One region of the Intestinimonas massiliensis (ex Afouda et al. 2020) genome, then DNA from elsewhere that is predicted to be linked to it. Evidence: a T-box and tRNA genes for the amino acid it is inferred to sense, from the RefSeq annotation. Region 1 holds a T-box; the other holds one or more tRNA genes.

Region 1 (14,305 bases):
TGAATTTCCGGCGGAGCGATTGCTTTTTGGCGGCGGAGCCTCTATAATCTAAAGTATTGTACTGGAAATTTGACCGTTGCCGGAGGGATTCGCATGCGTTATGACCTTGTCGTCGTCGGCGGCGGCCCGGGCGGCTATGCAGCCGCCATTCGGGCCAGCCAGCTCGGTTTGAGGACCGCCCTGGTGGAGCGGGACGCGGTGGGCGGCACCTGCCTGAACCGGGGCTGCATCCCCACCAAGACCCTGCTCCACTCCGCCCACCTTTACCGGGAGATGCTGACCTGCCAGTCCTTTGGTCTACAGGCGGAGGGCGTGCGCTTCGACTACGGGGCCATGTCCGCCCGGAAGGACGAGGTCACCGGTCAGCTCCGCTCCGGTGTGGAGGGCCTGCTGCAGGGCAACAAGGTGGAGCTTCTCCGGGGCTCCGCCCGGGTGGAGGAGCCGGGAAAGGTCCGGGTGGGGGAAGAGGTGCTGGAGAGCAGGCACATCCTCATCGCCACGGGCGCAGTTCCCGCAAAGCCGCCGGTGCCGGGGCTGGACCTACCCGGCGTGGTCACCAGCGACGAGCTGCTGGCCGACGGGAGGCTCTATCCCAGGCTGACCATCGTCGGCGGCGGGGTCATCGGCATGGAGTTTGCCTGCCTGTGCAGCGCCCTGGGCACGGAGGTCACCGTCATCGAGGCCATGGACCGCATCCTGCCCACGCTGGACCGGGAGCTGGGTCAGAACCTGGCCATGCTGCTGAAAAAGCGGGGGGTCCGGGTCCACGCCGGCGCCGTCGTAGAGCGGGTGGAGCGGCAGGGCGAGGCGCTGACGTGCACCTTTACGGCCAAGGGCAAGGCGGAGACGGCGCAGTCCGACGCCGTGCTGGTGGCCACCGGGCGGCGGCCGAACACCGCCGGCCTCTTTTCCCCCAGATTGGAGGACGCGCTGGGGCTGGACCGGGGCGGCATTCCGGTGAACCTCCATTTCTCCACCCGGGTGGCCGGTATCTGCGCCATCGGGGACGTGGTCAAGGGCAACATCCAACTGGCCCATGTAGCCTCCGCCCAGGGGATCAACGCCGTGAGCCGTATGGCCGGCCTGCGGCCCCCCATGCGCCTGGAGGCCGTCCCGGCCTGCGTGTACACCGACCCGGAGATCGCCTGTGTGGGCAGCACGGAGGCCGAGTGCAAGGAAAACGGTATCCCGTACAAGACGGGCAAGTATCTGATGAGCGGCAACGGCCGCACGGTCATCGCCCGGGGGGAACGGGGCTTCATCAAGGTGGTGTACCACGCCGAAAGCGGCGCGGTGCTGGGCGCCCAGCTCATGTGCGAGCGGGCCACCGACCTGATTGGGGAATTTACCCTCGCCGTGGCGGAGGGCCGGACGGTGGAGCGCATGGCCCAGCTTATCCGGCCTCACCCCACGTTTGGGGAGGGGATTTCCGAGGCGGCAGAGAGCTGCTTCGGCCTGGCCATCCACCAGCTCAACCGATAAAAAGACGGAGAGGACCGCATGCCGGGTATCCGGCGTGCGGTCCTTGGTATGTTTGGGCTGTAAAAGTGCCCGGACCTGTGGTACACTGGCGGAAGAACGAACAAAGGGGAGAGAACCATATGGCGGAAAAGGGACGCTTTGCCCCCAGCCCCAGCGGCCGGATGCACCTGGGAAACGTACTGTCCTTCCTGCTGGCCTGGCTGGACGCCCGGGCGGCGGGGGGCACGGTGGTGCTGCGGATGGAGGATCTGGACCCCCTGCGGACTGGGGAGCCCTGGGCCTCCCGGATCGCCGACGATCTGCGCTGGCTGGGGCTGGGGTGGGAGGAGGGCTTCCAGGCGGGCGGACCCAACGGCCCATACTGCCAGCGGGAGCGCACCGCACTGTATGACGCGGCGTTCCGGGCTCTGGAGGAGCAGGGGCTGCTCTACCCCTGCTGGTGCAGCCGCCACCAGCGGCTGGCCGCCTCCGCCCCTCACCCCGGGGAGGTGCGGGACATGGGGGCGTGTCCCTGCCGCGCCTTTACGGCGGAGGAGCGGGCCGCCCGCTGGCGGGAACGGGACCCGGCCTGGAAGGCGGCGGTCCCCCACGAGACGGTGGCCTTCCGCGACGCCAACTGCGGACCCCAATCCTTCCACCTGGCCCACGACTGCGGAGATTTTATCGTACGGCGCTCCGACGGGGTGTATGCCTATCAGCTCGCGGTCACGGTGGATGACGCCCGGATGGGGGTGACCCGGGTGGTGCGGGGCATGGACCTGCTGGACTCCACCCCGCGTCAGCTCTGGCTGATGGACAAGCTGGGCTATCGCCGCCCCACCTATGCCCACCTCCCGCTGCTGGAGGCCGCCGACGGCCGCCGCCTGTCCAAACGGGACCAGGACCTGGACATGGGGGCCCTGCGGGAGCGGTTTACCCCGGCGGAGTTGACCGGGTATCTGGCATTTTTGGCCGGGCTCACGGAAGAGCCGGCCCCGGCAAGCCCCCGGGAGTTGGTGAAGGAATTTACCTGGGCCAAAGTGAAGCGGGCTCCGATCTGCATAGAACAGCTCTGAATAGCATAGTGAGTTTGCCGAGTTTACACATAAAATGCAGATGTAATTTGTTCGATTTTACTTGTGGTTTGGGAGCAAATGTGATATGCTGTAAATGGGAATTGGTTTGGTTTTATCTCAGCAACGGCAAATCCGACACAAGCATCATTCGAAAGGGAGGGTAAACATGCACAGATCCAACATGCGGAAGAGGTTTCTTCCATTCTTGGTTGTTTTTGTGGCCTTGACCGCTATCATGATGACCGTAGCCTTCGCGGAAGGCGAGGCGGAATACGTCAGCAATTTCTACGCCAGCCCCCTGTCTCTGCTGCCCCCTGTCATCGCCATCATCCTGGCCCTGATCACCAAGGAGGTCTACAGCTCTCTGTTCGTAGGCATCCTGGTGGGCGGCCTGCTGTACGCTAACTTCAACCCCGAGCTGACCATCATGACCATGTTCTTCAATGAAGACGGCGGCATGATCTATAAGATTTCCGACTCCTGGAACGCGGGCATCCTGGTGTTCCTGGTTATCCTGGGCATCATGGTGGCCCTGATGAACAAGGCCGGCGGCTCCACTGCCTTCGGTAACTGGGCCAAGGACCACATCAAGACACGGGTGGGCGGCCAGCTCTCCACTATGCTGCTGGGCGTGCTCATCTTCGTGGACGACTATTTCAACTGCCTGACCGTGGGCTCCGTTATGCTGCCCGTTACGGATGGCCACCGGGTGTCCCGGGCCAAGCTGGCCTACCTCATCGACGCCACGGCCGCGCCCATCTGTATCATCGCGCCCATCTCCTCCTGGGCCGCCGCCGTCACCGGCTCCGTCCCCGAGGATTCCGGCATCAACGGCTTTGCCATGTTCCTGCAGACGATCCCCAACAACCTCTATGCCCTGCTGACCATCGTGATGTGCCTCACCCTGGCGATAGGCAAGTTCGACTACGGTCCCATGAAGATCCATGAGGACAATGCCCGGGACAAAAACGACCTGTTCACCACGCCTGACCGGCCCTATGGCGAGGGACTGGGCGACGTGAAGCCCAACGCCAACGGCAAGGTCATCGACCTGGTGCTCCCCGTGGTGGTGCTGATTTTCTGCTGCATCATGGGCATGGTCTACACCGGCGGCTTCTTTGACGGCGAGAGCTTCATTGACGCCTTTGCCGGGTCCGACGCCTCCATGGGCCTGGTGCTGGGCTCCGTCATCACCCTGATTCTTACCTTTATCTACTACATGATCCGCCGCGTAATGACCTTCCAGGAATTCACCGAGTGCATCCCCGACGGCTTCAAGCAGATGGTCCCCGCCATCCTGATCCTCACCTTTGCGTGGACCCTGTCCGGCATGACCGGCCTGCTGGGCGGCGCCACCTTCGTGGAGAACCTGGTGGCCAATGCGGCCCCCGGCATGAAGGCCATGCTGCCCGCCATCGTGTTCCTGGTCTGTGTGGGCTTGGCCTTCGCTACCGGCACCTCCTGGGGCACCTTCGGCATCATGATCCCCATCGTGCTGCCGCTGTTCCCCATGGGCAGCGATATGATGGTCACCTCCATCGCCGCCTGCCTGGCCGGCGCCGTCTGCGGCGACCACTGCTCTCCCATCTCCGACACCACCATCATGGCCTCCGCCGGCGCCCGCTGCAACCACGTCAACCATGTGGCCACGCAGCTCCCCTACGCGCTGACCGTCGCTGCGGTCTGCTTCGTGGGTTACATCATCGCCGGCCTGACCAACGGCAACACCTGGATTACCCTGATTATCAGCCTGGTCCTGCTGGAGGTGGTCCTCTTCGCCCTGAAGAGCATCTCGTCCAAAAAGGACGAGGCGGCTGTGGTGAAATAAGCGATTGCAAGGAAAAGCCGGGGCGGACTTGGTCCGCCCCGGTTTTTCCTTGACATTTTCCCGCCATTTGCGTATACTAAGGCTGTTCGACGAAAAAAGGCTGTGATGGGAAGGAGTACCCGCCTTCGTTTGGTGCAGAGAGGAGCCGGCCTGCTGCGAGGCTCTCCAAAAAAGCGGGGAAGGTGGTCCCGGAGCTGTGGGCTGAACGGCATCCTGCCGTAGGCCGCAACGTGCGCCCGCGTTAAGGGTCAAGGAGTGTGGGCGCGCCGCGCCCAAATTCAGGTGGTACCGCGGACATTCGTTCGCCCTGAGCAAGCATGCTCGGGGCGCTTTTTGTTGCCCCGAAAAGGAGATGTAAACATGAAGAAAGAACTGCCCAAGGTCTATGAGCCCCAAGAGGTCGAAGGCCGCATCTACGAGATGTGGGAGAAGAACGGCTGCTTCGTGGGGCACCGGGACCCTGACAAGAAGCCCTTCACCATTGTGATGCCGCCCCCCAACGTCACCGGCCAGCTCCATATGGGCCACGCCATGGACTCCACCCTTCAGGATATCCTCATCCGGTTCAAACGGATGCAGGGCTACGCCGCGCTGTGGGTCCCCGGCACCGATCACGCCGGCATCGCTACCCAGATCAAGGTGGAGGAGGAGCTGCGCACCAAGGAGGGCCTCACCCGCTATGACCTGGGCCGGGAGAAGTTCCTGGAGCGCGTCTGGGACTGGAAGGCCAAGTACGGCGGCCGCATCGTGGAGCAGCAGAAGAAGCTGGGCGCCTCCTGCGATTGGTCCCGGGCCCGGTTTACCATGGACGACGGCCTGTCCGCCGCTGTGCGCCATGTGTTCGTCCGCCTCTACAACAAGGGCCTGATCTACAAGGGCTCCCGCATCATCAACTGGTGCCCTCACTGCGTCACCGCCCTGAGCGACGCGGAGGTGGAGTACCAGGACAAGCCCGGCAATCTCTGGCACATCCGTTACCCTATCCAGGGGGAGACCGACCGCTGGGTCGTGGTGGCCACCACCCGGCCCGAGACCATGCTGGGCGACACCGGCGTGGCCGTCAACCCCGAGGACGAGCGGTATAAGAGCATCGTGGGCAAGAAGTGCATCCTGCCTCTGGTGGGCCGGGAGATGCCCATCGTGGCCGACGCATACGTGGACAGGACCTTCGGCACCGGCTGCGTGAAGATGACCCCCGCCCACGACCCCAACGACTTCGAGGTCGGCCTGCGCCAGAATCTGGAGACCATCCGGGTGCTGGACGACAACGGCAGGGTGGTGGAGGGGTACGGCAAGTACTCCGGCATGGACCGCTACGAGGCCCGGAAGGCCATTGTGGCGGATCTGGAGGCGGGAGGCTACCTGGTGAAGGTGGAGCCCCACCAGCACAACGTGGGCACCTGCTACCGCTGCCACAGCGATGTGGAGCCCCTCATCTCCGCCCAGTGGTTCGTCAAGATGGAGCCCCTGGCCAAGGAGGCCCTGCGGGTGGTCAACGAGGGGGAGACCAAGTTCGTCCCTGACCGCTTCGCCAAGACCTACACCAACTGGATGGAGAACGTCCACGATTGGTGTATTTCCCGTCAGCTCTGGTGGGGCCACCGCATCCCCGCCTGGTACTGCGACGACTGCGGCAAGCTGACCGTCTCCGAGTCTGACCCCACCGAGTGCCAGCACTGCCACAGCCGGCATATCCACCAGGAGGAGGACGTGCTGGACACCTGGTTTTCCTCCGCTCTGTGGCCCTTCTCCACCCTGGGCTGGCCGGACGAGAGCAGCGAGGATTACAAATACTTCTATCCCACCGATGTGTTGGTCACCGGCTACGACATCATCTTCTTCTGGGTGGCCCGGATGATCTTCTCCGGCTGTGAGCACACCGGCAAGCCCCCCTTCCACACCGTGTTCATCCACGGCCTGGTCCGGGACGACAAGGGCCGCAAGATGTCCAAGTCCCTGGGCAACGGCATCGACCCTCTGGAGATTGCCGAGCAGTACGGCGCCGACGCCCTGCGGTTCAATCTGGTCACCGGCAACAGCCCCGGAAACGACATGCGCTTCTACACCGAGCGGTGCGAGGCCATGCGCAACTTTGCCAACAAGATCTGGAACGCCAGCCGCTTCCTGATGATGAACCTGACCATCGACACGTGCGAGCTGCCCGAGCGGCTGGAGCTGGAGGACAAGTGGATTCTGTCCAAGCTCAACGCCGTCATCCCCGAGATCACCGAGAACATGGACAAATACGAGCTGGGCGTGGCCGCCCAGAAGGTATACGATTTCATCTGGGACGACTACTGCGACTGGTATATCGAGCTGACCAAGTCCCGCCTCCAGGGCGACGACGAGGAGGCCAAGGTCAACGCGCAGAAGGTGCTGTGCTGTGTTCTGACCGATATTCTCAAGCTGCTGCATCCCTTCATGCCCTTTATTACCGAGGAAATCTGGCAGGCGCTGCCGCATGAGGGCGATTTCCTCATGCTCCAGAAGTGGCCCGAGCACCATGTGGAGCTGGACTTCCCCGAAGAGGAAAAGGCCATGGAGATGATCATGGACGCCATCGGCGCTGTCCGCACGCGGCGGGCGGAGATGAATGTGCCCCCCTCCAAGAAGGCCAGCCTGACCGTCTCCACTCTGGAGCAGGAGGTCTTCCAGGCGGGTATCCCCTTCCTGAAGCGCCTGGCCTACGCCAGCGACGTGACCATCACCGGCGTGGCCGGCCTGGGCGCCGACGGCGAGGAGAGCGCCAGGGGCATGGTCACCGTCATCACCCATGCGGCCCGTATCTCCATGCCCATGGCCGAGCTGGTGGATCTGGAGAAGGAAAAGGCCCGGATTCAGAAGGACCTGGGCAAGCAGAAGGCGGAGCTGGAGAAGCTGCAGGCCAAGCTGAACAACCCGGGCTTTGTCAATAAGGCCCCTGCCAACGTGGTGGAGGCCGAGCGGGAGCGCGCCGGTAAGCTGACGGCGCTGATCGCCAAGCTGGAGGAACAGCTCCGGAGCATGTAACAAAAAGCCGGCGGACACATATCAGTGTGTCCGCCGGCTTTTACATCACGATTGCAGCCAAATAGTCCAGAGTGACTTTGTGGCACTTGGCAATCCGTATCGCAACGGAGAAGGGAATTTCGTACCTACCCGTTTCATAGCGTGCATCAGTCGTTTTATATAGGCCCAGCCGTTTTGCCATCGTCAAATGGAGGGAGAGCCATTTCACGCATTGGACTTTGGACATTGTGGCTATCCCCGCATGAAGCGCCGCGGCGTGGAGCAGACCTGCCGGTACTGGAGGCCGAGGAGGAAACCACAGGACCTATAAATTTCCAAATACAGACACTTCGACAAAAAGCCCCCGCGTCCCCGCGTTATAATCGCAGTATACCAAATTCTGGTATACTGCGATTTTTTTATAGATACCAAAGAGAACTGGGAGGGACAAGCTATGCCGGTAAGTTGTACGGCGGAGGATCGGGTGCTGCGGGTGACCATTACCGGGGAGGTGGACCACCACCGGGCCCGGGAGATGATGGACGTGCTGGACCGGGAGATCGACATGGAGCTGCCCCGCCGCCTGACGGTGGATCTGGGAGACGTGACCTTTATGGACAGCTCGGGGATCGCGGTGCTGCTGCGGGCCCACCGGCGGGTGGGGCTTCTGGGTGGGACCATGACGGTGCAGCACGTGCCGGATCAGGCGGGCAAGGTCCTGCGGGCCGCCGGGCTGGACCGGCTGATGAAATTTGAGTGATGCGGCGGGGCTGCCCCGCCGCACACGGACCAATAGGAGGCTATACATATGAGAAATCCGGTCAACAGCGCCACCGTGGAATTCCTGAGCCGTTCGGCCAATGAGGGCTTTGCCCGGACGACGGCGGCCTGCTTTGCCGCCCAGATGGACCCCACGCTGGATGAGGTCAACGACATCAAGACCGCCGTCAGCGAGGCGGTGACGAACTGCATCGTCCACGCCTACCCCAACGAACTGGGAAAAATCCGGATGAAGCTGCGCCTTTTCGAGGACAACACGCTGGAGGTGGTGGTCCAGGATTGGGGGGTGGGCATCGCCGACGTGGCTCAGGCCCGCACCCCTCTGTTCACCACCGGGAACGAGGAGCGCTCCGGCATGGGCTTCACCATCATGGAGAGCTTTATGGACGCCCTCAAGGTGAAGTCCGCCCCCGGAAAAGGCACCACCGTCACCCTGCGCCGCCGCATCTCCCGCCGCCTGGCGGCGGGCGGGCGGTGAGCCCATGAGCGCGCTGGAGGCTTCCTCCCTCCTGGAAGCCGCCCACAACGGGGACAACGAGGCCTGCGAGCGGATGCTGGAGGAGAACGCCGGACTCATCTGGTCCATCGTCCGGCGCTATTACGGCCGCGGCGTGGACCCGGAGGACCTGTATCAGTTGGGCTGCCTGGGCTTTCTCAAGGCGGTCCGGGGCTTCGACACGGCCTACGGCTGTCAGTTCTCCACCTATGCCGTGCCCAAGATCGCCGGGGAGATCCGACGCTTTCTCCGGGACGACGGGGCGGTGAAGGTCAGCCGGGGGGTAAAGGAGCGGGGCACCGCCATCCGGACCGCCCGGGACCGGCTGACTCACCTGCTGGGCCGGGAGCCCACCCTCTCCGAGCTCTCGGAGGAGACGGGGCTGGAGCCCGAGGAGATTGCCGCCGCCGAGGAGGCCAATCTGCCGGTGGCCTCCCTCCAGATGGAGACGGGGGACGGGGGCTTCACTCTGGAGTCCGTTCTGGGCACCGAGGGCATGGAGGAGGGGGTGGTGGAGAAGCTGGCCCTCCGGGGGGCCATCGAAAGCCTGCCTGACCGGGAAAAGCAGGTTATCTTCCTGCGGTACTACAAAAATCTCACCCAGGACAAGGCGGCCAAGGTGCTGGGGGTGAGCCAGGTACAGGTGTCCCGCATCGAGCGCAAGGCGATGGAACGCCTGCGCTCCATTCTGAGCGAGTAAATTTGGAACACAAGGATGGCTTTTTTCGTCCAAAGGGGGTATAATCGAAAGGATCATAAAACACAAGGGAGTGAAGACTCCGTGGAACATCCGGATACCCTCTATATCGTGGTCCCCTGCTACAATGAGGAGGAGGTCCTGCCCGAGACCGCCCGCCGCCTCCGGGCCAAGCTGGAGGCTCTGACGGCCGCCGGGCGGATCTCCGATCAGAGCCGGGTCCTCTTTGTCAACGACGGCTCCCGGGACCACACCTGGGCGGTGATCTCTGACCTGCATCGGCAGTGCCCGCTGTTCTCCGGCGCGGATCTGAGCCGCAACCGGGGTCACCAGAACGCTCTGCTGGCCGGACTGATGACCGCCAAGGACCGGGCCGACATGGTCATCTCCATGGACGCCGACCTCCAGGACGACATTGACGCGGTGGACGCCATGGTGGACAAGTACTACGAGGGGTGCGACGTGGTGTACGGCGTCCGTTCCTCCCGAAAGAGCGATTCCTTTTTCAAACGCTTCACCGCAGAGGGCTTTTACCGGGTGATGAACGCCCTGGGGGCCGAGACGGTGTTCAACCACGCTGACTATCGCCTGCTCTCCCGCCGGGCCCTGGAGGGGCTGGCGGCGTTCAAGGAAGTCAACCTGTTCCTTCGGGGGATCGTGCCCCTGGTGGGCTATCCCAGCGCCGCCGTGGAGTACGAGCGGGGCGAGCGGTTCGCCGGCGAGAGCAAGTATCCCCTCAAAAAGATGCTCTCCTTTGCCATGGAGGGCATCACCTCCCTGTCGGTGAAGCCCATCCGCTATATCACGGCCCTGGGCTTTCTCATCTTTTTCATCAGCATCCTGATGCTGATCTATTCCATCGTCCGCTGGGCCCACGGAGAAACCGTTCTGGGCTGGGCCAGCGTCATCTGCTCCGTCTGGGCCATCGGGGGATTGATCCTGCTGTCCCTGGGGGTCATTGGGGAGTATATCGGAAAAATCTACCTGGAGACCAAGGGTCGCCCCCGGTTCCTGATCCGGGAGGTGCTGGAGGACGAACATGGCCAGACTAATTGACAGCTCGATTCCCAAATTCCTGCTGGTGGGGGTGGGCAACACCCTGCTGTCCATGTTCCTCATGTTCCTTCTGGAGGGGCTGGGCTACTGGCCCTCCACCGCCATCGCCTATGTGGCCGGAGCGGTGATGAGCTTCTTCCTCAACCGGCACTTCACCTTCCACAGTCAGGAGAAGCTGGGCCGGTCGGCGGTAAAGTTCGCCGTCAACGTGGCGGTGTGCTATGTGGTGGGGTATGGGCTGGCCAAGGTGCTGGTGCCTATCCCCCAACAGCCCAACGCCGTACCCGTGATCTGGGTCGAGCGGCTCTCCAAGCTGGTGGGCATGGGGCTGTATACCGTGCTCAACTACTTTGGACAGCGGTTTTTTGCTTTCCGGAAGGGAACATAGGAGCAAAAAGGGACCGGCGAGCGCGCGCTCGTCAGTCCCCTTGCTTTTTATGGGCGCTCCGGTTTCAGCCCGCCCTCGGTGGCGGCCACCACGGCCGAGCAGGCGATGTCGCCGGTGATGTTGACGGTGGTGCGGGCCATGTCCAGGACGCGGTCGATGCCCGCCACCAGGGCTACCCCCTCCACGGGCAGGCCCACCGACTGGAGTACCATGGTGAGCATCACCACTCCCGCGCCGGGGACCCCGGCGGTGCCGACGGAGGCCAGCGTGCAGGTGAGCACGATGGTGACCTGCTGCCCCAGGTCCAGAGGGATGCCATAGGCGTTGGCGATAAAGAGGGCGCACACCCCCTGGTAGATGGCGGTGCCGTCCATGTTGATGGTGGCCCCCAGGGGCAGGACGAAGGAGCGCACCGGAGCGGGCACCCCCAGCCTGCGGGCGGCCTCCATGGAGAAGGGGAGGGTGCCCGCCGAGCTGGCGGAGGAGAAGGCGAATACCAGAGCGGGCAGGGCGGTCCGGAAGAAGGTCAGGGGGTTGACCCGGGCGATGCCCCCCACGGCGATGGAGTAGCCTACCAGCATGTGGAGTAGGCAGGCCCCGTATACCACCAGGATGACCCCCAGAAAGGCAAGCAGCACCCGGGGGCCCAGCTCGGCCACCACTGGGGCGATGAGGGCGAAGACGGCGACGGGGGCCAGCTTCATGATGAATCCGGTGAGGGCGTACATGGCCTCGGCCAGACTGTCGCACACCGCCAGCAGGGGCAAGCCTTTCTCTCCGATGAGCAGGATGGCCCCGCCCAGGCACAGGGCGAAAAAGATGATTTGGAGCATATTGCCCTCGGCCAGGGCGGCCACAGGATTGGTGGGGACGATATTCAGCAGGGTGTCGGCGACGCTGACCGTCGTCCCGGCGGCTCCGGCGGATTCTTGCGCCACCTGGCCCAGCCCCCGCCCCACCGGAAAGAGGTTGGCCGCCAGCAGACCCAGCGTGACGGCCAGCGCGGTGGTGCACAGGTAGAACAAAATGGTTTTTCCGCCGATGCGGCCCACCTTTTTGGCGTCTCCCAGGCCGCAGGTGCCCACGGTGATGGAGGCGAACACCAGAGGCACCACCACCATTTTGATGAGGTTGAGGAACAGAACGCCGAAGGGCTTGATATAGGTTCGGGCGACGTCCGGCGCGGCCTGCAGGGCCAGCCCGGCCAGGACGCCCAGGAGCAGGCCGATCAGAATCTGCACGGAAAGGGGCGGCTTATGTTTCATGGATATCCCTCCTGAATTAACAACAGCCAATAGGATATCATACTTCAAAACAAAAGAAAAGATACGAATTTTCTCCGGATTGTGATACACTGGAGGAAACGGAGGCGAGCGGTTTGGAATCTGTCCCGGCCAAGCATCTGCTGCACCGGACCAGGGATGGCTCCTGGTTCGGCACGGACTACACCATGAATCTGTACCGGGGCTGTTGCCACGGCTGTATCTACTGCGACAGCAGGAGCGACTGCTATCGGGTGGAGGACTTTGATACCGTGCGGGTCAAGGAGAACGCCCTGGCCGTCCTGCGGGACGACCTCCGGCGCAAGCTCCGCCCCGGTATTGTAGGCATGGGGGCCATGAGCGACCCCTACAACCCGTTTGAGCGGGAGCTCGAGCTCACCCGGAACGCGCTGTCCCTGCTGGACGCCTATGGCTTCGGGGTCACCCTGGCCACCAAGAGCGATCTGGTGGTCCGGGACATCGACCTGCTCCGGTTTATCCAGAGCCGCGCTCCGGTGCTGTGCAAGCTGACCCTCACCACGGCGGACGACGCTCTGGCCGCCAAGCTGGAGCCCCGGGCGCCCAGCCCGACCCGGCGGCTGGAGGCCGTGCGGGCGCTGTCCAGGGCGGGCATCCCGGTGTGTATCCTGCTGATGCCGGTGCTCCCCTTCGTCGAGGACACCGAGGAGAACGTCCTGGCGGTGACCGAGGCGGCGGCGGAGGCCGGGGCCCGGTACATCTACCCCGCCTTCGGCATGACCCAGCGGCAGGGCCAGCGGAGCTGGTATCTGGACCGGCTGGAGGCCGCTTTCCCCGGCCGGGGCCTGCGTGAGAAGCACGAAAAGCGCTATGGGGACCGGTATGTCTGCACCAGCCCCCGGGCCAGGCGGCTGTGGGAGGTGTTCTCCCGGCGGTGCGGCGAGCTGGGGCTTTTGTACGAGATGAGGCACATCACGGCCAACTACCAGCGGGGCTATGAGGACCGGCAGCTCAGTTTTTTGGATTGAAAGGAGCGGCAGCCATGCTGCTTTCCGCGGAACACATCACAAAAATATACGGGACCCGGGCCGTGCTGGACGGGGCGTCCCTCTATCTGGAGCGGGGACAGAAGCTGGGGGTCATCGGGCTGAACGGCAACGGCAAGTCCACCCTGCTGCGCATCCTGGCGGGGGCGGAGGAACCCGATGGGGGAACGGTGGCTCGGGACCCCAATGTGCGGCTGGAATATCTGCCCCAGAACCCGGCCTTCGACCCGGCGCGCACCGTGCTGGAGCAGGTCTTTGACCGCCTGTCCCCCGAGGCCCGGGAGCTTCAGGAGTACGAGGCCAAAAGTATCCTCACCCGCCTGGGCGTCACCAATTTTGAACAGCGGATGGGGGAACTCTCCGGCGGGCAGCGCAAGCGGACGGCCCTGGCCGCCGCGCTGGTCCACGACTGCGACGTGCTCATTCTGGACGAGCCCACCAACCACCTGGATGCCGAGATGGTGGCCTGGCTGGAGGAGCGGCTGCGCCAGTTCAAGGGGGCGCTGGTGATGGTCACCCACGACCGCTATTTCCTGGAGCGGGTGGTGGAGCGTATTGTGGAGGTAGAGCGGGGCAAACTCGCCTTTTACGAGGGGAGCTACGCCAGGTACCTGGAGGCCAAGGCCCAGCGGGAGGAGATGGAGGCGGCCAGCGAGCGCAAGCGTCAGTCCATCCTCCGGCGGGAGTACCAGTGGGTGATGCAGGGCCCCACCGCCCGAGGGACCAAGAGCCGGGAGCGGTTGGAGCGGTATGAGGCCCTGCGGGACCAGACGGGGCCGGAGAAGCGGGCCGAGCTGGAGCTGTCCGCCCTGTCCAGCCGCCTGGGGAAAAAGACCATTGAGCTCCGCGGGGTATCCAAGGAATTTGGGGGAAGGACCGTGCTGCGGGATTTCGACCTGATGCTGCTGCGGGACGACCGCATCGGGGTCGTGGGTCCCAACGGCAGCGGCAAGAGCACCCTGCTGAACCTCATCGCCGGGCGGCTGGCTCCCGACGCGGGAGAGGTGGTAACCGGAGAGACGGTGCGCATCGGCTATTTTGCTCAGGAGACCCCTCCCATGGCGGCGGACCGGCGGGTCATTGACTATGTGAAGGACATCGGCAACCGCATTGAGACCCCGGAGGGTTCCCTCACCGCCTCCCAGCTCCTGGAAAAGTTTCTCTTTCCAAAGGACGCCCAGTGGGCCCCCATCGACAGGCTTTCTGGCGGAGAGAAACGGCGGCTGTTCCTGCTGTCCATCCTGTGCG
Region 2 (14,305 bases), 730 kb from region 1:
GATGCCGGAGGGCTTCTGCCCCTGGGCCTGGATCGACGTCTACCGGAGCGTCTCGGCCCTCTCCGCCGGGGCCACCTGCACCCCCTGGCAGAAGCGGGACGGGGTGAGCGTGGTATGCTGCACCGACGGCATCCGGCCCGTTACCTTCCTGCTGGAGGCTCTGGAAGCGCTTCCCGGATAGAAAACATGCGCCCGCCCGGCTTTCAACCGGGCGGGCGCATGTTCATGCTTTTTTCAGGATGGCCTCCAGACGCTCCGCCGGGACCGAACCGATGGGGCGGAGGGGGCGATGTTCTTCTCAAACCAGGCCACATCGCGCCACCAGTCGCACGGGAAGCCTGTGCTGCGGTAGGTCACCAGCCGCCGGAATCCCATGGCCTGGTGGAGCCCCCCGCTCTTCCCGTTGGGCACCGTGACCCCGCCGCAGACCGTCTTGACCCCCTGGAGCGCCAGAATCTCCAGCAGGGCCGCGCTGTCGGCGGCCGCTACAAACCGGGATGTCATCCGCTTCTCTCCTCCCCTCACCTTACCAAGCGGGGGCCGACTGGGGCGCCGCTTCCGTCTTCCGGTAGGCCATGCCGCCGAAGTCCCGGTCCAGCCAGGGGTCCAGGGGGGCGCCCTCCTCCACTGCGGCAAAGAAACGGCCGATCTGTTCTGCCGCCACCGGGACCGCCCGCTCCAGCAGCCTCCCCAGGACTCGGCTGCTCTCGGCGCTGGCCGGAGCGGGGACGGCCTCCAGGATCATTCCTCTGGCCCCCGCCAGGACTGGGAGGCGCCCACACAGCCGGTCGGCCGCCCGACCGGCCCGGGTACCGCTCACCCGGGCCAGCAGCGCCGTGTCCCGCCGCATGGCCAGATAGCCCTTTCGGAACTCCGCCGGCCCCGCCGTACCATAGGCCAGCGCCGCGGCCTTGCAGACCGCCTCCCCGGCGGGGGGCGGCAGATGCGCCCGCCGGGCGTCCAGTCCGGCCCGCTCCATCAGCAGCCGGTCAAACTCCGCCTCCATGGCCAGGTGGGCCAGCTCCCCCCGGGCGGCCCGGGCCTCCACATAGGGGTGGCAGGTGCTGTCCAGCGCCAAATGGCACAAAAATCCGGCGGCGTAGCCCCGGCTCATGGGCACGCACTCCTCCACCGCCGCCCGCAGCCGCCGGAAGGCGGGCAGGGCGGAGCATTTGTGCATCTTCAGCCCCTCCCGCCGGGCCGGGTTGCCGGTGGCAGGATGGTAGAAAAACAGAGGGTCGGGGCCCAGGCAGCCCAGATCAAAGGCCGCCCGCTCCCCCTCCAGCGAGGTCCGGAGTTCCTCCGGGAGCTGGGCCAGGACCCTGGCGCCAAAGGTCAGATGTGCAAAGTAATTGGGCATGGGATTTTCTTCCTCTCCAAAGACAAACAGTCCGGCGGCCTGCGGCCCGCCGGACTGTCGAACGGGCGTCAGCCGCCCAGGTATGCTTTTTTGACCGCCTCGTCGGCCAGGAGCTCGGTGCCGGTGCCGGAGGTGACGATGCGTCCCGTCTCCAGCACGTAGCCCCGGTCGGCCACCGACAGGGCCATCTGTGCGTTCTGTTCTACCAGCAGGATGGTGGTGCCACCCGCGTGGAGGGTCTTGACGATGTCGAAGATCTCGTCCACCAGGATGGGGGCCAGACCCATGGAGGGCTCGTCCAGCATCAGCAGCTTGGGCTTGGACATGATGGCCCGGCCCATGGCCAGCATCTGCTGCTCGCCGCCGGACAGCGTGCCGGCCACCTGTCTGCGCCGCTCCTTCAGGCGGGGGAAGCGCTGGTACACCACTTCCATGCTCTCGTCCAGCTCACTCTTGGGCCGGGTGTAGCCGCCCATCTCCAGGTTCTCCTCCACCGACATCTGGGTGAACACCCGGCGCCCCTCGGGCACATGGGCCAGGCCCATCTCCACGATCTTGTGGGGCTTGATCCCCGCCAGGGGCCTGCCCAGAAATTCCATCCCGCCGGTCTTGGTGTGGAGCAGGCCGGAGATGGTCTTGAGGATGGTGGACTTGCCCGCGCCGTTGGCGCCGATGAGGGTGACGATCTCCCCCTCCTCCACGTGGAAGGACACGTCCTTAATGGCGTGGATGGCGCCGTAGTACACGTTGATGGTTTCCACATTGAGCATCATGGCGTCATCCCTCCTTGTTGCTGCCCAGGTAGGCCTTGATGACCTCTGGGTTGTTCTGGATGTCCTCGGCGGTACCCTTGGCGATGACCTGACCGAAGTTGAGCACGCAGATGCCCTCGCAGATGCCCATGACCAGGCTCATGTCGTGCTCGATGAGCATGATGGCGATCTGGAAGGTATCCCGGATCTTGACGATGTTGTCCATCAGCTCACTGGTCTCGGAGGGATTCATGCCCGCCGCCGGCTCGTCTAGCAGCAGCAGGGACGGGTTGGTGCCCAGGGCCCGGACGATCTCCAGACGCCGCTGGGCGCCGTAAGGCAGGCTGCCCGCCTCGTGGCCGGCCAGGTCCTGCATGTCAAAGATGCTCAGCAGCTCCATGGCCCGCCCCCGGGCAATCTCCCCCCCCCGCCAGTAGCCCGGCAGACGGAGGATGGCCGCCGGCAGGCGGTAGTCCATCTCATTGTGCAGGCCGATGAGCACGTTGTCCAGCACGCTCAGGCTCTTGAACAGGCGGATGTTCTGGAAGGTGCGGGCGATGCCCAGCTTATTGACCTGGATGGTGTTCAGACCGGCGGTATCGTGGCCGTCCAGCAGGATGGTGCCCCGGGGGGGGTGGTACACCTTGGTCAGCAGATTGAATACCGTGGTCTTGCCCGCGCCGTTGGGGCCGATCAGGCCGGCGATCTCGGTGCGGCCGATGGCCATGTTGAAGTCGTTGACGGCGGTCAGGCCGCCGAAGTCGATGCCCAGGTGGCGGCACTCGAGGATGGGGCTCTTGTCCACGTCCCGCTCTGGGATGATGTTGGGGTTGGGCACCGGCACCAGCTTGGCCTCGGGTATGCGTCGATTGGCGGCTGCACTCATTTCTGAGCCCCCTCCTTTCCCGTTCTGGTCCCGCCGTTCATCAGCTTCTCCAAGATGCGGGACAGGGAGAAGTCATAGGTGCCCATGAGGCCCTTGGGGCGGAAGATCATCATCAGCACCAGCAGCAGGGAGTAGGCCACCATCCGGTAGTCCGCCACCGAGCGCAGCAGCTCAGGCAGAATGGTGAGCACCGTGGCCGACAGGACGGAGCCCAGCATGGAGCCCATGCCGCCCAGCACCACCATGACCAGGATCTCGATGGACTTCATGAATTTAAAGGTGGAGGGGTACAGGGAGCCCAGATATCCGGCGTACAGGCAGCCGGCGATGCCCGCGAAGAAGGCGGACAGAACGAAGGCCATGACCTTGTAATAGGTGGTGTTGACGCCGCAGGACTCGGCGGCGATCTCATTCTCCCGGATGGACAGGATGGCCCGGCCGTGGCGGGATTTCATCACCATGTGGATGATCAGGCAGGTAAGAGCCACGCAGAGGAACACCAGCGTGAAGCTGGAGATCTTGGGGATGCGCTTGAGGCCGGCGGCGCCGTAGGTAAACTTGAAGCCCAGCACCGAGTCGATGTTGGTCAGGACCACCCGGATGATCTCGCCGAAGCCCAGGGTGATGATGGCCAGATAGTCGCCCTTCAGCCGCAGGGCGGGGATGCCGATGATGAGGCCGAAGATACCCGCCATGATACCGGACAGCAGCAGAGCGGCGACGATATAAGGCAGGCAGCCGGCGGTATTGCCCGCCTTGAGCAGCTCGTCCACGGGGGTGGACTTGAGAAAGATGCCGCCGGTGTAGGCGCCCACCGCCATAAAGCCGGCGTGGCCCAGGGGAAGCTGGCCCAGATAGCCGGTGGCCATGTTCAGGGAGACGGCCAAAATGATGTTGATGCCCACGGTGACGAGGATGCCGGACCAGTAATTGGTGATGGACCCGCTCCGGATCAGGCCGAAGAGCACCGCCCACAGGGCGATGGTCAGCACCAGGTTGATCCCATAGCGGACGGGCATGGAAATGCGTTTTTGTTTCATGTCGCCCACCTCCTCAAACCTTTTCCGTGATGGGCCGGCCCAGGATGCCCGTGGGCTTGACCAGCAGGACCACGATCAGGATGGCAAAAACCACGCCGTCCTTCCACACGGACAGTCCCGCGGCGGAGACCAGCGCCTCGGCCATGCCGATGGCGAAGCCGCCGATGACCGCCCCGGGAATGGAGCCGATGCCGCCCAGCACGGCGGCCACGAAGGCCTTCAGGCCCAGCATGGAGCCCATGGTGGGGCTGGCCTGGGGGTAGGCACACATGTACAGCACCGAGCCGATGCCCGCCAGTGCGGAACCCACGGCAAAGGTGAAGGAGATGGTCTTATTGATGTTGATGCCCATGAGCTGGGCGGCGCCCATATCCTCGGACACGGCCCGCATGGCCTTGCCCAGCTTGGTCCCCTGCACCAGGAAGGTGAGCAGAAGCATGGCCGCCACCGAGACCAGGATGGTGATCAGGGCCGCATAGCTGATACTAATGCCGCCCACGCTCAGGTTGCCGGTGACCATGGGGTCCATGCTCTTGGAGTCGGCTCCAAAAATGAGCTGGGCCCCGTTTTCCAGCAGGAAGGAGATGCCAATGGCGGTAATGAGGAGGCTGAGACGGGGAGCGGAGCGCAGGGGGGTGTAGGCTACCTTCTCGATGACCACGCCCAGCAGGGTGCTTACCACCACTGCCAACACCACCGACAGCAGCGGGTGGAGGTGGAAGGTGGTAATGGCGTAGAAGGTCATGTAGGCGCCTACCATAATGATGTCGCCGTGGGCAAAGTTGAGCAGCAGGATGATGCCGTACACCATGCTGTAGCCCAGGGCCACCAGCGCAAAGATGGAGCCGGTCTGGAGCCCGTTGATGATTTGGGCGATCACGAGGGACATCCGTGCGTCACGTCCTTTCTTTCTCTTCAGACGGCGGGGCCTGGTCCGGCCCCGGCTGAGACCTTTGATACGGACGGCCAGTGGCCGCCCCCACGGTCCGGACACCGTGGAGACGCCCATTGGACGTCCGTGTTGCCTGTCCCGTATGCAAGGACAATGCGGGGGGAAGGAGCACTTCCCCCCGCACTGCAGTGGCTTGCGTCGGGCTTAGTACAGCTCGGTGAATTTCTCCTCGCCGCCCTGGAGCTGGATCATGGCGGCGGACTTGATGGGATTGTTGTACGGATCGAAGGTGTAGGAGCCGGTGATGCCCTCCGTGCCGTCGTTGGCGGCCAGAGCGTCAATGACGGCCTGTTTATACTCGTCGGTACCGGCGGTGAGGCCGGCGTCCTCAGCGGACTTCAGGGCATTGCACATCAGCATGGCGGCGTCATAGGCCAGAGGGGCAAACATGTTGGGCACAGGCTCGCCATAGGTGGCCTGGTAGTCGGCCTCGAACTGAGCCACGGACTCGGTACCGGGGGCGTAGCCGGAGCAGTAGACGGTGCCCTCCAGATCCTCGGGAGAAGCGTAGTCCCTGATGCCGCCGAAGCCGTCGCCGCCCAGGAAGGTGGCGGTGATCCCAGCCTGACGGCCCTGGGTGATGGCCAGGCCGGCCTCACCGTAGTAAATGGGGCAGAACACCACGTCGGGGTTCTTGGAGGCGATGTTGGTCATCTGGGCCTTGTAATCCTTGTCACCGGTGGCAAAGGCCTCGGTGGCCACCACCTCCAGGCCCAGCTCGGCGGCCTTCTCCACAAAGGCGTCCTTCAGGCCCTCAGAGTAGTCGTTGCCGGTCTCGAAGAGGATGCCCGCGGTCCTGGCGCCCAGCTTGTTGTAGGCGTAGTCAGCCATCTTCTCGCCCTGGAAGGGGTCGATGAAGCAGGAGCGGAACACGTTGGTGCGGATCTCGCTGTTTTCGTCCTCGGGGTCGATCATGGTCACGCCGGCCGCGGTGGCGGAGGCGGTGATCTGGGGCATGTTGACCTCGTAGGTGGCATCGGCCAGGGCGATGGTGGCGCCGGTGAGCACGGAGCCGATGACGGCGGTGATGCCGTTGTCCATGGCCAGGTTGAAGGCGTTGACGGTCTCGATGCCGTCGGCCTTGTCATCATACTCCAGGACCTTGATGGTCTTGCCGTTGATGCCGCCGTTGGCGTTGAGCTGATCAATGTACAGCTTGGCGCCGTTATGGACCGGAATGCCATACTGGGCATAGTCGCCGGTGGTGTTGGTGATCAGGGCGATGGTGATCTCACCGCTCTCGCCGGTGGAGCCGGTCTCGGCAGGCTGAGACGCCGCGGGAGCCGAGGCGGACGGCGAGGGGCTGGCGGAGCTACCGCCGCCGCAGCCGGCCAGCAGGGAGAAGCACATGGCAGCCACGAGAGCAAGAGACAAAACACGGAACTTCTTCATTTCATACTACCTCCTTTGGGATTGTTGACAATTATAAGCTCCCCTTCTAAAATTGTCAACCGTCGTTTCCGCCAAAAGGCCTTTTCCGCACAGAATATTTCAAGCAGAAATGACAAAGTTGCCCTTCCGTCCTTCATTTCCGGTCAGATCAGAAAGCCGCCGTCCACGCCCAGCACCTGTCCGGTAATAAAATCCGCCCCCTCGGAGGCCAAGAACAGCACTGCCCGTGCCACCTCCTCCGGGGCGCCGAGGCGGCCCAAAGGGGTCTCCTCCGCCAAAACGGCCAGGTCCCCGGGAGGCAGATGGGCATTCATGTCGGTGTCAATGACCCCCGGCGCCACGCAGTTCACCGTGATGCCGGAGGGCCCCAACTCCCGGGCCAGGGCCTTGGTTAGCCCTATGACGCCCGCTTTGGCGGCGGAATAGGCCGCCTCACAGGAGGCCCCGGAGCGCCCCCACATGGAAGAGACGGTGACAATGCGCCCCGTCTTGCGCGCCACCATATGGCGGTAGACTGCCCGGCAGCAATAGAATACTCCGTCCAGGTCCACTCCCATCAGCCTGCGCCAATCTGCATCACTTGTTTCACACAAAAGTCCCTGGGAGGCCACCCCTGCGTTGCATACCAAAATGTCAAGTTGACAAAATTTATCCAACACATTGTCAACCATACGCCGGACCTGCTCCGGGTCGGAGACGTCGGCCTGCACCGCCAGAGCTGGGCGGCCCTCCGCCGCCAGCTCCGCCGCCAGGTCCTCTGCCTCCCGTCGGGAGTGGTGATAGTTGATGGCTACCGCGTAGCCCGCCCGGGCAAGCGTCCGGGCCGTGGCGGCGCCTATGCCCCGGCTGCCGCCGGTAATCAATGCCGTTTTCATTTCCTTCACAGTCCTTTCAGCCACTCCAGGCACAGGGGGAACCAGGTGGCCACATGGGGGTCCTGCTGCTCCGGCCGCCCCTGCGTCCGCCGGTCGGCCAGGGCCATGGCGTGAGGGCCGTCGGGGTAGAGGTGCAGTTCAAAGGGGACCCCCGCCCGACGCAGCGCCGCCACATAGAGCAGGGTGTTTTCCGCCGGAACCCGGTCATCGGTCCCGGTACACCAAAGAAACGCGGGGGGATTTCCGGCGGTCACGCTGTTCTCCAGCGAGAGCTCCGGCGGTATCTCCGCCATGTCGTCCGCTCCCGTCAACGTGCGGAAGCAGTCTGCAGCCCCGAACGCCCCGGCGGTGACGACCGGGTAGCCGAGGATGGCCGCGTCCGGTCGGGCCTCCGCCGGGCGCAGGCCCAGGCGCTCCTCCAGCACAGGACTGCCCCAGAGGTTGGCCAGACAGCCTGCCAGATGGCCTCCGGCGGAAAAGCCGCACACCGCCACCCGGCCGCCCCGTCCTCTCCGGATGCGCGCCAAAGCCGCCCCAGCCTCCAGAAAGGGCTGAGGCCAGCGGTCGGGCGCCACACTGTAGTCCAGCACCCAGGCGTGGATTCCGGCCGCCGCAAAGGCGGCAGCCACCGGTGCCCCCTCCCGGGGAGCCGTCATCCGATAGGCCCCGCCGGGCAGCAGGAGCACACTCCACTCGCTTTCTTCCCCCGCCGCCGGAAATTCGGTCATGCGGAGCTCCGTAGCCGCCTCCGGCAGGTGTGGGTCCAGCTCCCAACGGCTCCAGACGCGCGTCCTCACAGTCATCCCTCACTTTTACGTCATTTTTCCCAGTATACCAGCTTTCACGCCGGTTGACCACCCTCTTGTGAAAAAAGCCTTGACAAGCCCTTACCAATCCGCTATAATGATTTTTGCGCTTCGGACGATTAGCTCAGCTGGTATGAGCATCCGCTTGACGTGCGGGAGGTCACAGGTTCAAGTCCTGTATCGTCCACCATGAAAAAGCCCAGGAACCATATGGTTCCTGGGCTTTTTACGTCTTTTAGCCGGAATTTGGGGGGCGAATGCGCTCCCACATACAAGAAACGGATGCGGGCGGCAAGGAATACGCCTTCACTGCCCGCTTCCCTTCAGAGAGAACATTCGGTAAGCGCGGGGTGTTTGGCCGGTGACGACCTAAAAACTGCGATTAAGATTTGGCAGGACGCGAGTGCGTTCTCGGCTATGTTCCGGCCGCTGGAGGCGAGCTGTTCCTCCACGCGTTTAATATGCCGGAACTGCACATACTTCCATAAAAAAGAAGGCTGTTCCGCTTTTTGAACTGCGCAGATAGCCTGGACGTGTGGGCGCCGACCGGTGCATGGAACCGGGCCTTCTCCAATGACCGGCTCTAGAGCTTATGGCCAGCCTCCTTACAAAAGGGCCCTGGAGAATGATTCTCCAGGGCCCTTTTGTGTATTGGCAGCACCAAAATGAGAGGACCGGGCAGCCACCCGGTCCTTCCTTGATGGTTCAGGGCTCATGGGATGCACATCTGACGGAGAATACCAGCTCCCGCAGAAAATCCTCTTCCTCAGTTACCTTGTCCGGCAGCCCGATCACCGAGCTGACCACAGCCCGACCGGAGTTCTCGTCATAGAAGGCCAACTGCATGGTCCGTACGGAACCGTCGGTCTTTTTTTTGACCAGACCCGGGCTGGCTCGGTATTCCGACACGATATAGGCGGCTTTCCCGTCCATGAAGTCAATGACCTCCATGGTCTCCACCTGGAACGGTGCTTTTTTCATCTGCCTTTGATACTGCATCAAAATGTTGTCGCAGTACTGGCGGGCAAAGCTCTCGTTGTCGCCGGGGACCTTCTCCCAATTGATACTCAGGGAAACCTGGGCTCCCTTTTTGGGGATGTAGTCCTCAATACGGAAAAAACCCGTGGTATAGTCAAAGGTGCGCTTTGGATTGAAAAAGATCTTCCAGTCCTTGGGGTGCTCGATTGAGACGCCATAGATGGAAAACAAGGTCTTCTCCGTCAGAGTGGTCATAGTATCCCTCCTATCAGCGCTTGCTGGCCAATTGCTCAGGACGGAAGGTGGAGGCTAAGATGGTATTGCCCACAATTGTATCCATATCGGTACCGGCGCTGATGTAATTTTCCACCCGGGTAATGTACTTGTCTGCAATCTCCTCCGGACATTTGGTGCACAGACTGACCACGATGTAGAGGACGGCGTTGATGAGCAGGCCCCAGGAGAGCGCAGACAAACCCAGAGGCAGATTTTTAATGAAGAACGTGCCAAGGGTGACGATGATGCAGCCCACGATGGTACCCGCCCAGGCCCCCTCCTTGGTCCCCTTTTTCCAGAACAGGCCGCCGATGGTGGCGGGCATGACCATGGCAAAGTAGGGGGAGGAGAGCTTGTAGGCGTAATCCACGATGGCAGCCGGCCGCAGCCAGACGATGATGAGCATACCGATCATCATAATGATTACCACGATGCGGGTCCAATGCACTACCTTTTTGTCGTCGGCAGGCAGTCCTTTTAGCAGGAAACGATGCCGAACAAACAGGTCCTTGGTCACCATGGCCGTACCGGACAGAAGCATTGACTCGCCGGTAGAGATAGCAAAGGCGAAGAGACACAGCATGGCGACGGCACTGACGATGGGGGGCGCGAAGTTTGTGGCCAGATAGGGCACTAGAGAGTCCGCCTTGTCAAAGCCGGAGCCCAGGATGCCGGGGCCGATGTAAATACCGATGAGAATCAGGCCGGTGAAGGTCATCAGGTAGCCCAGCGGCAGGCCCCACGCCATGACCTCAAAGTTCTTCTTGCTCTTTGCAATGTAGCAGCGGGAATAGATGTGGGGCCACACAATCGTGGCGACCGAGGCGGTAAGGGCCTGGTTGATGATGCCGGGGATGGTGAAGTAGCCGGTGGCACCCGGCGCCCCTAAGTTGGCCACGGACACTGGATCGTTCTTGATGGCCTCGTAAACCCCTACCATACCGCCGTCGAAGTTCCGCACCACCAGGACGACGACCAGCACCCACAGGGTACCCACACCCAAGATAAAGTTAAAGGTATCCATCCAGGCCACCGCCTTCATGCCGCCTCCGAATACATGGAAACAGATGATGGCGCAGGCAAAGAGTACCGCGAGGAAGTAGGGCACGAAGCCCTTGGTTGAGACGTTCATACCATCGCCAATGGTGATGAGCTGCAGAGCCACATAGGGCACAATCATGGCCACCATGAGAATCGCACAGAACACGCCGTACTTCTCGGAATAATAGCGGCTGCGCAGGAAATCAATCGGTGTTGTAAAGCCATACTCCTTGCCCAGGAGCCACAGGCGGTAGCCAATCACCGCGAACTCCAGGCCAACGCAGAAGGCGCCCATACCGGAGATGTAGCCGGCGCCCAGCTTATAGGACGAAGAAGGCCAGCCGTAGAAGGCCAGGCCGCTGAACACCGATACGGCAGTGGAGCAGACGAGCATAAAGGTGTTGACGCCGCGGTCGGCGTTGTAGAAGGTCTCGGTCGAGCCGCTGGTCTTTCGGTAGTTGGCCAGGCCCTGAATGACCATGAAGACGCCATAAACTCCGCAGAGCACCAGCGTAAAAACTGCGTACATATTCATATTGCGTTATACCTCCTCCATGTTTCGTTGGAACGGTGCAGGGGGTCAAATATCTTTCTGGCGGGCAAAAAACTGGATGAAGTAGGCGCCCCAGATGAGAGAGCCGATGGGGGCGGTGCCGAAAAACAGCAGATAATGCAGGCTCAGCCAGCCAAAAAGGATGGGGTTGGGCAGGATGGGAATGACCAGAAAGTTAAACGCAAAGAATATGATGTTGATGATGATAAACAGGGTGGCGTTGGGCTTTGGCTGATTCATGATACATCCTCCTTATCTCGTATTGCTGACGCGCAGGGGGATGGGGCGGGCATTATTTCAGAAGCTGGCCCGCAATGACCACGCGCTGAATCTGGTTGGTGCCCTCAAAGATCTGGAAAATCTTAGCGTCCCGAAGAAGCTTTTCCACCGGGTACTCCCTGGAGTAGCCGTAGCCGCCCAGAATCTGGATGGCATCCAGCGCAGACTTCACAGCGGTGTCGCCGGCGAAGCACTTGCAGATGGCGGCCTCACGGGAGTAGGGCAGGTGCATCATGATGCGGTCGATGCAGTAGATCACGGTCTGTCGGGCGGCCTCGGTCTGCATATCCATGTCGGCCATCATGAACTGGAGCGCCTGCTGCTTGGCGATGGGTTTTCCAAAGGTCACCCGGGTCTTGGAGTAGCTCACGGCCTCGTCCAGGGCCCGTTGGGAGATGCCCACGGCGATGGCGCCGATGAAGGGGCGGGACAGATCCAGGGTGCGCATGGCGATCTTAAAGCCCTCGCCCTCTTCGCCCAGCCGATTGGCCGCGGGCACGCGGACATCCTCAAAGATCACATCGCAGGTGTTAGACAGGCGGATGCCGAACTTATCCTCCTCCTTGCCGGTGCTCACGCCGGGGCGGCTGCGCTCGACAATAAAAGCGGTCAGGCCCTTCAGCCCCTTGGAGCGGTCCACGTTGGCAAAAACCACGTACACATCAGCGATCCCGCCGTTGGTGATAAAGCACTTGGAGCCGTTGATGATGTACTCGTCTCCATCGCGGATGGCGGTGGTGGTGCAGGCGCCTGCGTCAGAGCCGGCCATGGGCTCGGTGAGGCAGAAGGCGGCAAACTTCTTCTGTGTGAGGATGTCGGAGTACATCTGCTTCTGGGTGGCAGTGCCGGCCAGAAGGACCGGCTTGATGGCCAGGCCGGTGGCCCCCATGGTGGTGGCGAACCCCGCGTCTACCTTGCCCATCTCTTCACAGGCAGCCGCCACAGTCATATAGTCGATGCCGCCGCCGCCAAACTCTTCCGGAATCTCCATGCAGTGCAGCCCCATCTCCAGCGCCTTGTCATAGGCGGCCATGGGCAGCTCGCCCGAGCGGTCGCATTCGGCGCAGACCGGCGCCACTTCTTTTTCCATAAACGCCTTGACGGAGCTGACGATGGCTTGCTGGTCTTCGTTGAGCAGGTAACCCATATGATCTCCTCCATTTCAGTTTTGGTACTATGTGCGATGCATGCATTCATGGAATTTTAGATGCAAGATCTGTGCCAAACTACATTCCTGCGCCCAAAAAGACCCGCGGCCCACCTCTTCTATGCAAAGTCATGCGCCGTAGGGCAAGCCATTTACTATGAGTAATTTTGCCAAATATGAAATTACAACGGTTGACTTTTCTGGATCATCTGTGTATAATCGAGCCAAAAATTGCAAAAGTGAGACGGTTCTGATTTCGTGATTTTGCGAATCGTCGCAGAAGTGAGACGATTTTGCAGCCAAGAGGAGGGGCTCTCATGCGCCGTGAAGAATTCGGTTTGGAAAATTTGGTGAAGGCCCTGAACCACATGAAAGGGACCCTTCTAATCTGCGACCGGAACCGCAACGTGGTCTACTACAACGACGTGGTCTGCTCCGCCCTGGACATCCCCGAGGAACGCTTGAGCGGAGCCAACCTGATGGGTCTGGCGGAGGAGGGCTATATCCTCAACTCAGCCAGTATCCAGGCCTTTGAGACCCGGCAGTTGAGCATCAAATACGTCCGGGGCAAAATGAAGATGCCCATCCTGACGGTGTCCAATCCAGTCCTGGACGAAAACGGCGAGGTGGCGCTGGTGGTGGCCGTCAGTTTCAACGAGCAGATCACTGAACTGGTGGCCCGCGAGATGATGGAATCCAGGCAAAAATCCATAGAACTGCTGGACTTCTTGTCCTCCAAAATGTCCAATAACGCCACAGTAATTGCAGAGAGCGCGGCTATGAAGGGCATTTTGGCCTTTCTGACCCGGATCTCCCCCGCAGACAGCAACATCCTGCTGACGGGGGAGACGGGCGCCGGCAAGGAGGTGCTTGCCAAATACATCCACAACCAGAGCTCGCGTAGCGGCGGGGTCTTTATTCCAGTCAACTGCGCGGCCATCCCGGAGAGCCTGATGGAATCGGAGTTTTTCGGCTATGCCAGGGGGGCCTTCACCGGAGCCAACAAGGAGGGCAAGGCCGGTGTGTTCGAGTTGGCCGACGGCGGCACCATCTTCCTGGATGAAATCGGGGAAATGCCCCTTTTGATCCAGGCCAAATTCCTGCGCGTCATTGAAACGGGGGAGGTCACCCGTCTGGGCTCGGAGAGCAGCAAAAAGGTGGATTTTCGGCTGGTGGCGGCCACCAACCGGAACCTGGAGGAGATGTGCGCCCAGGGCCTGTTCCGCAGCGACCTCTACTACCGTCTAAACATCCTCTCCGTGGAAATCCCGCCCCTGCGGGAGCGGCGGGAGGACATCGTGCCGCTGGCCCGGTTCTTCCTCAGCAGACTCAATAAAAAATACAACAAAACAAAAATCCTGTCCTACTCCGCCATCCGGCGGCTGGAGCACTACCGCTGGCCCGGCAATGTCCGGGAACTGCGCAACGTGATCGAGCGGCTGTTCATTACCTCGCCCACCGATATTCTGGAATTCGAGAGCGGGGACAATACCCTGTCCTTCCGCGGCGCCGGGCCGGAGACCTCCTTGGAGGCGCAGGACCGTACAGACCCGGCCTCCGCTCCGGTCCGGGAGGGCGTCTCCCTGCGCGCCGCCGTGGAGGCCTATGAAAAGCAGCTCGTTTTGGAGACGCTTGACGCATGCGGCGGCAGTGTTTCCAAGGCCGCTGGACGCCTGCGGCTCCACAAATCGGTGCTGTATCGCAAGCTGGAAAAATACCGTGGCCAGGAGGCAATCTCCGGCCCGGGAACCTGACAAATGAATTGGGAGAAACGGGAACTCCGGTACGACGCCGGGGTTCCCGTTTTTTGCGGTTGGCACACGATTTGCTTATATCTTGGGCAGGCCGACAAATCCACTTTCCAAAAAATTAAACGGAGGTAACAGCATGAAAACGGGACAAGAGTATAGAGACAGCCTGCGCAACCGCAACATCAAGGTGTACATCAAAGGACAGCTCCTGGACAGC

What was found. The T-box of region 1 lies ahead of BN2154_RS10675 (valine--tRNA ligase). A T-box ahead of a tRNA ligase gene usually reads a tRNA of that ligase, here a tRNA-Val.
Region 2: it encodes a tRNA-Val, which carries the amino acid that the T-box ahead of BN2154_RS10675 (valine--tRNA ligase) is inferred to sense. The anticodon was not compared.

What each region holds. Positions count from the first base shown of each region.
Region 1 covers NZ_LN869529.1:1,403,354-1,417,658, reverse strand. Annotated here, with positions in the region: gene lpdA (dihydrolipoyl dehydrogenase) at 94-1,482, shown strand; gene gluQRS (tRNA glutamyl-Q(34) synthetase GluQRS) at 1,602-2,537, shown strand; gene BN2154_RS10680 (Na+/H+ antiporter NhaC family protein) at 2,719-4,365, shown strand; T-box leader at 4,459-4,678, shown strand; gene BN2154_RS10675 (valine--tRNA ligase) at 4,726-7,374, shown strand; gene BN2154_RS10665 (STAS domain-containing protein) at 7,808-8,113, shown strand; gene spoIIAB (anti-sigma F factor) at 8,162-8,611, shown strand; gene BN2154_RS10655 (sigma-70 family RNA polymerase sigma factor) at 8,616-9,329, shown strand; gene BN2154_RS10650 (glycosyltransferase family 2 protein) at 9,411-10,382, shown strand; gene BN2154_RS10645 (GtrA family protein) at 10,366-10,770, shown strand; gene BN2154_RS10640 (dicarboxylate/amino acid:cation symporter) at 10,818-12,035, opposite strand; gene BN2154_RS10635 (SPL family radical SAM protein) at 12,149-13,039, shown strand; gene BN2154_RS10630 (ABC-F family ATP-binding cassette domain-containing protein) at 13,054-14,305, shown strand, end outside.
Region 2 covers NZ_LN869529.1:2,133,673-2,147,977, forward strand. Annotated here, with positions in the region: gene BN2154_RS14245 (TIGR04076 family protein) at 1-181, shown strand, start outside; gene BN2154_RS14250 (GNAT family N-acetyltransferase) at 235-504, opposite strand; gene BN2154_RS14255 (zinc dependent phospholipase C family protein) at 527-1,360, opposite strand; gene BN2154_RS14260 (ABC transporter ATP-binding protein) at 1,429-2,130, opposite strand; gene BN2154_RS14265 (ABC transporter ATP-binding protein) at 2,138-2,998, opposite strand; gene BN2154_RS14270 (branched-chain amino acid ABC transporter permease) at 2,995-4,038, opposite strand; gene BN2154_RS14275 (branched-chain amino acid ABC transporter permease) at 4,052-4,927, opposite strand; gene BN2154_RS14280 (ABC transporter substrate-binding protein) at 5,135-6,382, opposite strand; gene ymfI (elongation factor P 5-aminopentanone reductase) at 6,526-7,266, opposite strand; gene BN2154_RS14290 (alpha/beta hydrolase) at 7,263-8,054, opposite strand; tRNA gene BN2154_RS14295 (tRNA-Val) at 8,177-8,253, shown strand; gene BN2154_RS14300 (hypothetical protein) at 8,769-9,296, opposite strand; gene BN2154_RS14305 (sodium:solute symporter family protein) at 9,310-10,893, opposite strand; gene BN2154_RS14310 (hypothetical protein) at 10,939-11,151, opposite strand; gene BN2154_RS14315 (acyl-CoA dehydrogenase family protein) at 11,204-12,337, opposite strand; gene BN2154_RS14320 (sigma-54 interaction domain-containing protein) at 12,655-14,091, shown strand; gene BN2154_RS14325 (4-hydroxyphenylacetate 3-hydroxylase family protein) at 14,225-14,305, shown strand, end outside.